2 regions of the Rhizobium sp. CNPSo 3670 genome follow, and region 1 is predicted to be linked to the other one. Evidence: riboswitches for the same ligand, from Rfam matches in the RefSeq annotation. Region 1 holds a riboswitch; the other holds the start of a gene.
What was found. A riboswitch is a leader RNA that binds a small molecule or an ion and turns the genes downstream of it on or off. The one in region 1 is predicted to bind S-adenosylmethionine.
Positions count from the first base shown of each region.

Region 1 (4,176 bases):
CAGGCGCATGACAGTCTCCGTTTGAAAAAATCCCGGGACTGCCTTTTGCCGTCTCCGCACGCCGCCGGGATCCCGCATCTTGATGCGGATCACGTCGCGGGTTCTCGTGCCATAGGCCACGGAGCAGAGCTTCTTGAGAGCGCTCACGACGCTCCAACGGAAGGGATCGGGCTTACCTCAACCGATCCTGCCTTTTTCGACACTGCCGATCTAGCAGACACCGCCGGTTTCGGCAACGCATGGATTTCCGGGCAGCACTTCTCGAACGAAGGCGGAGACGCCGTTTCAACTGGTGCGTCTGTTGCGATCGGGAGTAAGATCGCCACGTTCTGCGCATCGGAAGGGATGGATATGAAACCGGCAATCATCGGCCTCATCGGCACACTCGTTCTGGCGGGATGCAACACCGTCAGCTACAGCGGCCCGGGCCTCGAACCCATCCCAGGCAGCATCACCTATCACGGCCAGCCGCGCACCAAGCTCACCAAATCGCCACCCGGCTCCTCCTTCCCGCATGATTTTATCGACCAGTACGGCCAACAGGTGGAGGAAACCTACATCATCCAGCCCGACCGCAGCCTGATCATCGCACACCGCCGGTATAAGCCGATTCGGTTTTTCGGGGATTAGAAGGACATCGCTGGAAAGGCAGCTGGAGCGGGTGAAGGGAATCGAACCCTCGTATTCAGCTTGGGAAGCTGCTGCTCTACCATTGAGCTACACCCGCGATGACCTGAGATTTCCAACAGATGGGGGCCGCTGTCAAGTCGCGGCCCGTCAGGCCGGCGTCAGATGCGGAAATGTTTGGAAAGCTTGAGGCCCTGGGCCTGATAGTTGGAGCCGAGGCCGGAGCCGTAGAGACTGGCCGGTTTTTCCTGCATGTGCTCGTAGACCAGGCGGCCGACGATCTGGCCGTCTTCGAGGATGAAGGGCACTTCGTGGCTGCGCACTTCGAGCACGGCGCGGCTGCCGCGCCCGCCGGCCGGCGCATGGCCGAAGCCCGGATCGAAGAAGCCGGCATAATGGACGCGGAATTCGCCGACCAGCGGATCGAAGGGGGTCATCTCGGCGGCATAATCCGGCGGCACATGCACGGCTTCGCGCGAGACGAGGATATAGAACTCGTCGGGATCGAGGATCAGCTCGTTGCGGCCGCGGCTGTAGAGCGGCTCCCAGAAATCGAAAATATCGTGCTGGTCCTTTTCATCGACGTCGACGACGGCGGTATGGTGTTTGCCGCGATAGCCGATCAGGCCGTCCTTGTCGCCGGTGAGATCGATCGACAGCGCGATGCCGCCGCCCGAGACGTTCGGCTGCTTGCTGGCAACGAGCGTTTCGCTTTCATGCAGCCTCAGAAGTTCCGGCTCGCCGAGCACGGACTGGCCGACGCGGAAGCGGATCTGCGACAGGCGCGAGCCGCGGCGCACGACGATCGGGAAGGTGCGCGGGCTGATTTCGAGATAGAGCGGGCCGGAATAGCCCGGCGGGATCTTGTCGAATTCCTGGGCGTAGTCGGTGATGACGCGGGTGAAGATATCGAGCCTGCCGGTCGAGCTCTTCGGATTGGCCGAAGCCGACATGTCGGCAGGCAGCGCCAGGCTCTCCATCAGCGGTACGATATAGACGCAGCCGGTTTCGAGCACCGCGCCCTGGGAAAGGTCGATCACGTGCAGGCTCAGCCGATCGAGCTTGTCCGAGACCAGATGCGAGGGGCCGGGCATGAAGGAAGCGCGCACACGAAAGGCCTTGCTTCCTAAGCGCAGGTCGAGGCTCGCCGGCTGGATCTGATCGCGGTCGAGCTCCCGCTCGGAGTTCAGACGCCCCGTTTCGAACAGTGCCGCAATCGCGCGGTCCGCCAGAATTCCAGTTTCGCGAGCCATAATGCCCCATCCATCATTTTGCCGCCGACAAAACCAAAATCGGGGAATTGACGCAAGCAGCTAACAGCAGTATTGCAAAATTATCCCGTGGTGATTTGGCCGGTCGGCTTGCAGCCACGTTAAACAAGTGGCTAAAAAGACCGGGTTATGAAACCGGTCTGCTTTTGCGGCCGGTTTTTTGTTATGTGAAGGTGATGGCATGAGCAAGACCTGGCGCCCGGCAACCCAACTCGTGCATGGCGGCACGCTGCGTTCGCAATATGGCGAAACATCAGAGGCAATCTATCTCACCCAGGGTTTCGTCTATGAGACGTCGGAAGCGGCCGAAGCCCGCTTCAAGGGCGAAACGGACGGCTTCATCTACGCTCGCTACGGCAGCCCGACCAACGACATGTTCGAAAAGCGCATGTGCGCATTGGAAGGCGCTGAAGATGCCCGCGCCACCGCCTCCGGCATGGCAGCCGTCGCCGCCGCCGTCCTCTGCCAGGTTAAGGCAGGCGACCACATCGTCGCCGCCCGCGCGCTGTTCGGCTCCTGCCGCTGGGTCGTGGAAACGCTGGCGCCGAAATACGGCATCGAGTGCACGCTGGTCGACGGCCGGGATCTCGCCAACTGGGAAAAGGCGGTCTGCCCCAATACCAAGGTATTCTTCCTGGAGAGCCCGACCAACCCGACGCTCGAAGTGATCGATATTGCAGGCGTCGCCAGCCTCGCCAACCAAGTCGGCGCCAAGCTGATCGTCGACAACGTCTTTGCGACGCCGCTCTTTCAGAAGCCGCTCGAACTCGGCGCCCATATCGTTGTCTATTCCGCCACCAAGCACATCGACGGCCAGGGCCGGTGCCTCGGCGGCGTGGTGCTTTCCGACAAGGAATGGATCGACGAGAACCTGCACGACTATTTCCGCCATACCGGCCCGGCCATGTCGCCGTTCAATGCCTGGACGCTGCTGAAGGGCATCGAAACGCTGCCGCTGCGCGTCAAGCAGCAGACTGAAAATGCGGCGAAGATCGCCGATTTCCTGGCAGAGCAGGGCAAGGTCGCCAAGGTGATCTATCCCGGCCGCAAGGACCACCCGCAGTCTGACATCATCGCCAAGCAGATGACCGGCGGCTCGACGCTCGTCTGCTTCGAGCTGAAGGGCGGCAAGGAGGCGGCCTTCGCAGTGCAGAACGCGCTTGAGATCATCAAGATCTCCAACAATCTGGGCGACAGCAAAAGCCTGATCACCCATCCGGCAACGACGACGCACAAGAACCTGACGGAAGAGGCGCGTGCCGAACTCGGCATTTCTCCGGGCACGGTGCGGCTTTCGGCGGGCATCGAGGATACGGACGACCTGATCGAGGATTTCGCGCAGGCGCTTTCCAAGGTTTCGGCCTGATCGACTGGAATAGCGGCCGGACTTCAATGAGGAGCCGGCCGCCGATCTGCGGGAACAAGTACCCGCGCGCCGGCGTTGCGAAGTAAAATTAACGCTGACGATTAGGCTTAACGATCGAAAACCATACGATGATCACCATTTGACCGCTGATCAACGTTCCGTTTCTTGATGGACGGGGCCTCTTTATAAGATACGAGTAACATATCTTGACTATGGTGCAAGGCATGTATCGCGCCCTCACAAGAGATATCGAAGTCGTGGTCGAACCGTTCTATCTGGAGGAGCAATCCGATCCGGAAGACGATCGCTATGTCTGGGGTTACCGGATCGTCATCAGCAACAATTCCGGCGTCGCCGTACGCCTCATCAATCGCTACTGGAACATCACCGACCAGAACGGGGTGGTGGACGAGGTGACCGGCCCCGGCGTCGTCGGCGAACAGCCGCGGCTCAGCCCCGGCGACACCTACGAATATTCCTCCGGCTGCCCGCTCGACACGCCCTCAGGCCTGATGTTCGGCCATTACCAGATGGAAACGGATGAAGGCGAGCTATTCGACGTCGACATCCCCGCCTTCTCGCTGGATTCACCGGGGCTACTGCGCGTGCTGAACTGAGCGCAGGCCCCAAAGTCGATATGCTCGATTCACCCCCAGATGACATGCATCAGAGATCAAAAGGATCCGAGGCCGTCCGGGTGTCCGGCTTTGCTTCGAACGGATCCTTTGATTGGGGCGTGGCTGGCCGCTGAGCGACTGCAGCGTTTACCGCCTTTTGGCAGGTGAGCATCTCATCCGTTGCCCTGACCGAATTTTTTAAACTCAGCGCAACAATCTGCTTTCCGTTGAAGGTGGCGCGAAAACCCAGTTTACGAGCGAACTCGGCAATGAGACTGGAATCCTTAAAATCGAT
Region 1 covers NZ_JBXSOL010000008.1:216,681-220,856, forward strand. Annotated here, with positions in the region: gene AC13QO_RS11075 (VOC family protein) at 1-9, opposite strand, end outside; gene AC13QO_RS11080 (hypothetical protein) at 352-630, shown strand; tRNA gene AC13QO_RS11085 (tRNA-Gly) at 654-727, opposite strand; gene AC13QO_RS11090 (2'-deoxycytidine 5'-triphosphate deaminase) at 789-1,883, opposite strand; SAM riboswitch at 1,958-2,036, shown strand; gene AC13QO_RS11095 (O-succinylhomoserine sulfhydrylase) at 2,080-3,264, shown strand; gene apaG (Co2+/Mg2+ efflux protein ApaG) at 3,489-3,881, shown strand; gene AC13QO_RS11105 (hypothetical protein) at 3,931-4,176, opposite strand, start outside.

Region 2 (4,176 bases), on a different contig from region 1:
TGCCGGCCTTCAGCAAGCCCTCCTGAATGAGGCTGGTCAGCGCCTGCGCCAGCCGCTTGTAGAGCGGCCCGGCCAACGCTTCGTCGCGCAGGCCGCGTCTATTGAGTTCAGCTACTAGACTGGTTCTATCCATGGACAGACAATAGAACCTATATAGAACCAATCGGCAAGTCTGAATCGGACAAGGCATAAAAAAACCCTCTCCGGCAAACTGAAGAGGGTTCATAACGCTCAAATTTGACAGCCGTGCGTCTCTAGAATGCTCAGCTCTTGGTGAAGATGTAGTCTGTCTCCTGGCGCAGCACTTCGCCGGGGCGCAGGACCGCATTCGGAAAGCCTTCGTGATTGATGGCATCCGGCCAGACCTGCGTTTCCAGGCAGAAGCCGGCGAACGGGCCGTATTTGCGCCCGCCGAGGCCGGGAGCACCTGTATTGAGCTTGAAGCCGGCATAGAACTGCACGCCCGGCTCGGTGCTGCGCACTTCCAGCGACACGCCGGAATAGAGGCTGCGGGCGAGCGCCACAGTCCGCTTGGCGGTGCGTTCGCGAGACAGGCAGAAATTATGGTCGTACAATGCCTGTTCATTGCCGACGAAACGCTTCATCGGAGCCATCTCGCGGAAATCGAATTCAGTGCCGGCAACGGGCCGGATTTCGCCGGTCGGCACCTGCTTTTCGTCGGTCGGCAAATAGTGATCGGCGGCGATCATGATGTCGTGGCCTAGCGCATCGTCGCGGCCGTCGAGATTGAAATAGGCGTGCTGGCAGACATTGGCGAGCGTCGGCTGGTCGCTTGTTGATTCGTAGGTGATCGACAGCTCGCCGTTGCCATGCACCCGGAACGTCGCCTGGATGGTGCAATTGCCGGGGTAGCCGGCGCGGCCGTCGGGATCGACGATCTTCATCACCAGCCGGTCGACGTCATGCTCGACGATCGTCCAGTTGCGCTTGCCGATGTTGTCGCTGCCGCCATGCAGATGCGTCACGCCGTTTTCGTTCCGCTCGAGCTGATAATCCTTGCCGTCGAGCGTGAACCTGCCGCCGCCGATGCGATTGGCGCAGCGGCCGGGCGTCGCGCCGAAATAGGCCGAGTAGAGCGGGTAGTTGTCGAACTCCTCGAAGCCAAGCTGCAGCGGCGCGTCATGTCCCGCAAGGCGCAGATCCTGGATGACCGCGCCCCAGGTGATGATCTTGGCCGTCAGGCCGCCGCCATTGATGACGACGCGATAGACGGTTTCGCCCGCCTTCGTCTGCCCGAAAACATCCCGCTCCAACTTATCCGACATAATCGACCGTCCGTTCCTTTGCGCGTCCGATAAGACGCGCGGCGCTATAGAGTTCCGGACCGGAACCTGCCCGCATTTGCTCCAAACCGCAACCGGGCAGGTCAGAAACAAATGCCGGTCAAAGATCCATGCCGATCTCTTCGACGTCATAGGGCGTCGTCTGGTAAATCTCATTGATCCAGTTACCGAACAAGAGGTGCGCATGGCTGCGCCAGCGGTTCTGCGGCGCAAGCGTCGGATCATTATGCGGGAAGTAATTATGCGGCATCCTGATCGGCACGCCGGCATCCACATCGCGGAAATACTCATCCGAAAGCGAGGTGGAATCATATTCGACGTGGTTGAACATGTAGAGCCGCCGGCCCCTCTTCTCGTGCACGAGGCATACGCCCATCTCGCTGGATTCCATCAGGATTTCCAGGCTTGCGGATTTCTCGATATCTTCGCGGCGCACCTCGGTCCACCGCGACACCGGAACCTCGAAATTGTCGGAAAAGCCGTTCAGATAGATGGACGAAGGCTTCAGGTTTCGGTGCCGGTAGACGCCGAAGGCCTTTTCCTTCAGCTGATATTTCGGAACGCCGTGGAAGTGATAGATCGCCGCCATCGCGCCCCAGCAGACGTTCATCGTCGAATGGACGTTGGTCTCGGTCCAATTAAAGATCTCCTGCATCTCTGCCCAATAGGTAACGTCCTCATAGGGCAGAAGCTCGATCGGCGCTCCGGTGATGATGAAGCCGTCGAACTTGCGCTGCTTCACCTCTTCCCAGGTCTGGTAGAAGGCGAGCAGGTGATCTTCGGATGTGTTCTTCGCCTTGTGGCCGCCGATGCGGATGAGCGACAGCTCCACCTGCAGCGGCGAAGCGCCGACGAGACGGGCCATCTGCAGTTCGGTCTTGATCTTGTTGGGCATCAGGTTGAGCAGGCCGATCTGCAACGGTCTTATATCCTGACGGATCGCCATCGTCTCGGTCATCACCCGCACACCTTCCTGAACCAGGGTTTCGAAAGCGGGCAGCGTATCGGGGATCTTGATGGGCATTTGCGGTCAACTCGATCGAAAATAAAAAACCGGCGGCGAAAAAATCGCTACCGGTCCGCACGCGGCCCTTTAGCGACTTTTTTAACGTGGCTGCAAGCCGGCCGGCCAAATCACCACGGAGTGCCTTAATTAGTCCCAGTTGAGCCGCGAATCAACTCCGAATGCATGCAGGAGCGGAGCGTCAAGAATCATCACAGTTTAATGACTGATAAAATCTGTTGATAGACCGGTAACGCCACCATGTTAATAATGACAGTATGGGCGGTTTGGAAAAGCATGATGGCAGATAAGATCGAGGGGAGGCCGGGCACCAGGAGGCAGGATAAGGTTGGTTACGACTTCAGCCTGACATATCGCCTCGGAGTAATGTTCTCGGCATTCTGGAATTCTGAAGTGCGTGGCAAGGTGCTGTTTCTGGCAACAGTGCTGATCCTCGTCATCCTTCTGACAGCTTATGGCCAGGTCATTCTGAACGAGTGGAACGCCCCCTTCTATGATTCGCTCGAGCGCCGCGATCTCGGCGAATTCTTCCATCAGCTCGAAATCTTTGCGATGATCGCCGGCACGCTGCTGCTGCTCAACGTGCTGCAGGCCTGGCTGAACCAGATGACCGCGCTCTATATGCGCGAGGGCCTGTCGCGCGATCTCGTCAATCAATGGCTGAAGCGCAAGCGGGCGCTGCGGCTCGCCTCGAGCGGCCTGATCGGCGTCAATCCCGACCAGCGCCTGCACGAGGATTCCCGTAACCTCGCCGAAAGCACGACAGGGCTCGTTCTCGGCCTCTTACAGTCAACCATTCTTCTGGTGAGCTTCATCGGCGTGCTCTGGGAGCTGTCGAGCGGCTTCGTCTTCCACATCAGCGGCCACAGCTTCTCCATTCCAGGCTACATGGTCTGGGCAGCGATTTTTTATGCCGCCTCCGCCTCGGTGCTGAGTCAGGTCGTCGGCCGCAAGCTGGTCAAGCTCAATGCCGACCGGTTCTCGAAGGAGGCCGAGCTTCGTTTCTCGCTGATGCATGCCAATGAGAACATGCCGGCAATCACCGTCGCTCGCGGCGAAGAGAATGAACGCCGGCGCATCAACACCGACATCAGTTCGGTGCTGAGGGTGGTCAAGCGGCTCGCCATGGCCAACACCAATCTCACCTGGGTTTCGGCCGGCTACGGCTGGCTCGTGATCGTTATCCCCATTATCGTTGCCGCACCCGCTTATTTTTCCGGCGGCCTCACCCTCGGGCAGCTGATGATGTCGGTCGGCGCCTTCAACCAAGTCAATACGGCGTTGCGCTGGTATGTCGCCAATTTCGGCCCGATCGCCGAATGGCGTGCCACGCTGATGCGCGTCACCGACTTCCGCCAGGCGCTGCTCGACATGGACGAGGACTTTGCTGTGAAGGGCAGCATCGCCTATGAAAACACCACCCCCGACAGGCTGACGCTGAAGGATGTGGTGATCAATGCCAAAATCGGCGAAGACATCGAGGAATGCGGCGGTTTGCGCCTGCGTGAAACCGACATCGTGATCAAGGCCGGCGAAAAGATCATGATCAACGGCGATCATAGCGTCAACCGCAAACTGCTGTTCCAGGCCTTGGCCGGGCTCTGGCCGTGCGGCAGCGGCACGATGGGTCTGCCGCCGATCGACGACATGCTGTTCGTTCCGCAGATTGCCTATATTCCGGGCGGCACTTTGCGCGAGGCGCTTGCCTTCCCCGAAAGCCCGGATGCCTACGAGCAGGCTGCCGTCGAGGCGGCCCTTGAAAAGGCCGGCCTGCACTCTCTGATCGCAAGGCTCGATACCCGCGCCCGCTGGGACAAGCTGCTCGACAGCGATGAACAGAAGGCGATC
Region 2 covers NZ_JBXSOL010000033.1:5,126-9,301, reverse strand. Annotated here, with positions in the region: gene AC13QO_RS25270 (GntR family transcriptional regulator) at 1-133, opposite strand, end outside; gene AC13QO_RS25265 (aldose epimerase family protein) at 264-1,286, opposite strand; gene metA (homoserine O-acetyltransferase MetA) at 1,405-2,328, opposite strand; SAM riboswitch at 2,378-2,455, opposite strand; gene AC13QO_RS25255 (ABC transporter ATP-binding protein/permease) at 2,608-4,176, shown strand, end outside.
Region 2: it holds a riboswitch for S-adenosylmethionine, as region 1 does, so the genes downstream of both, metA (homoserine O-acetyltransferase MetA) here and AC13QO_RS11095 (O-succinylhomoserine sulfhydrylase) in region 1, are expected to answer to the same signal.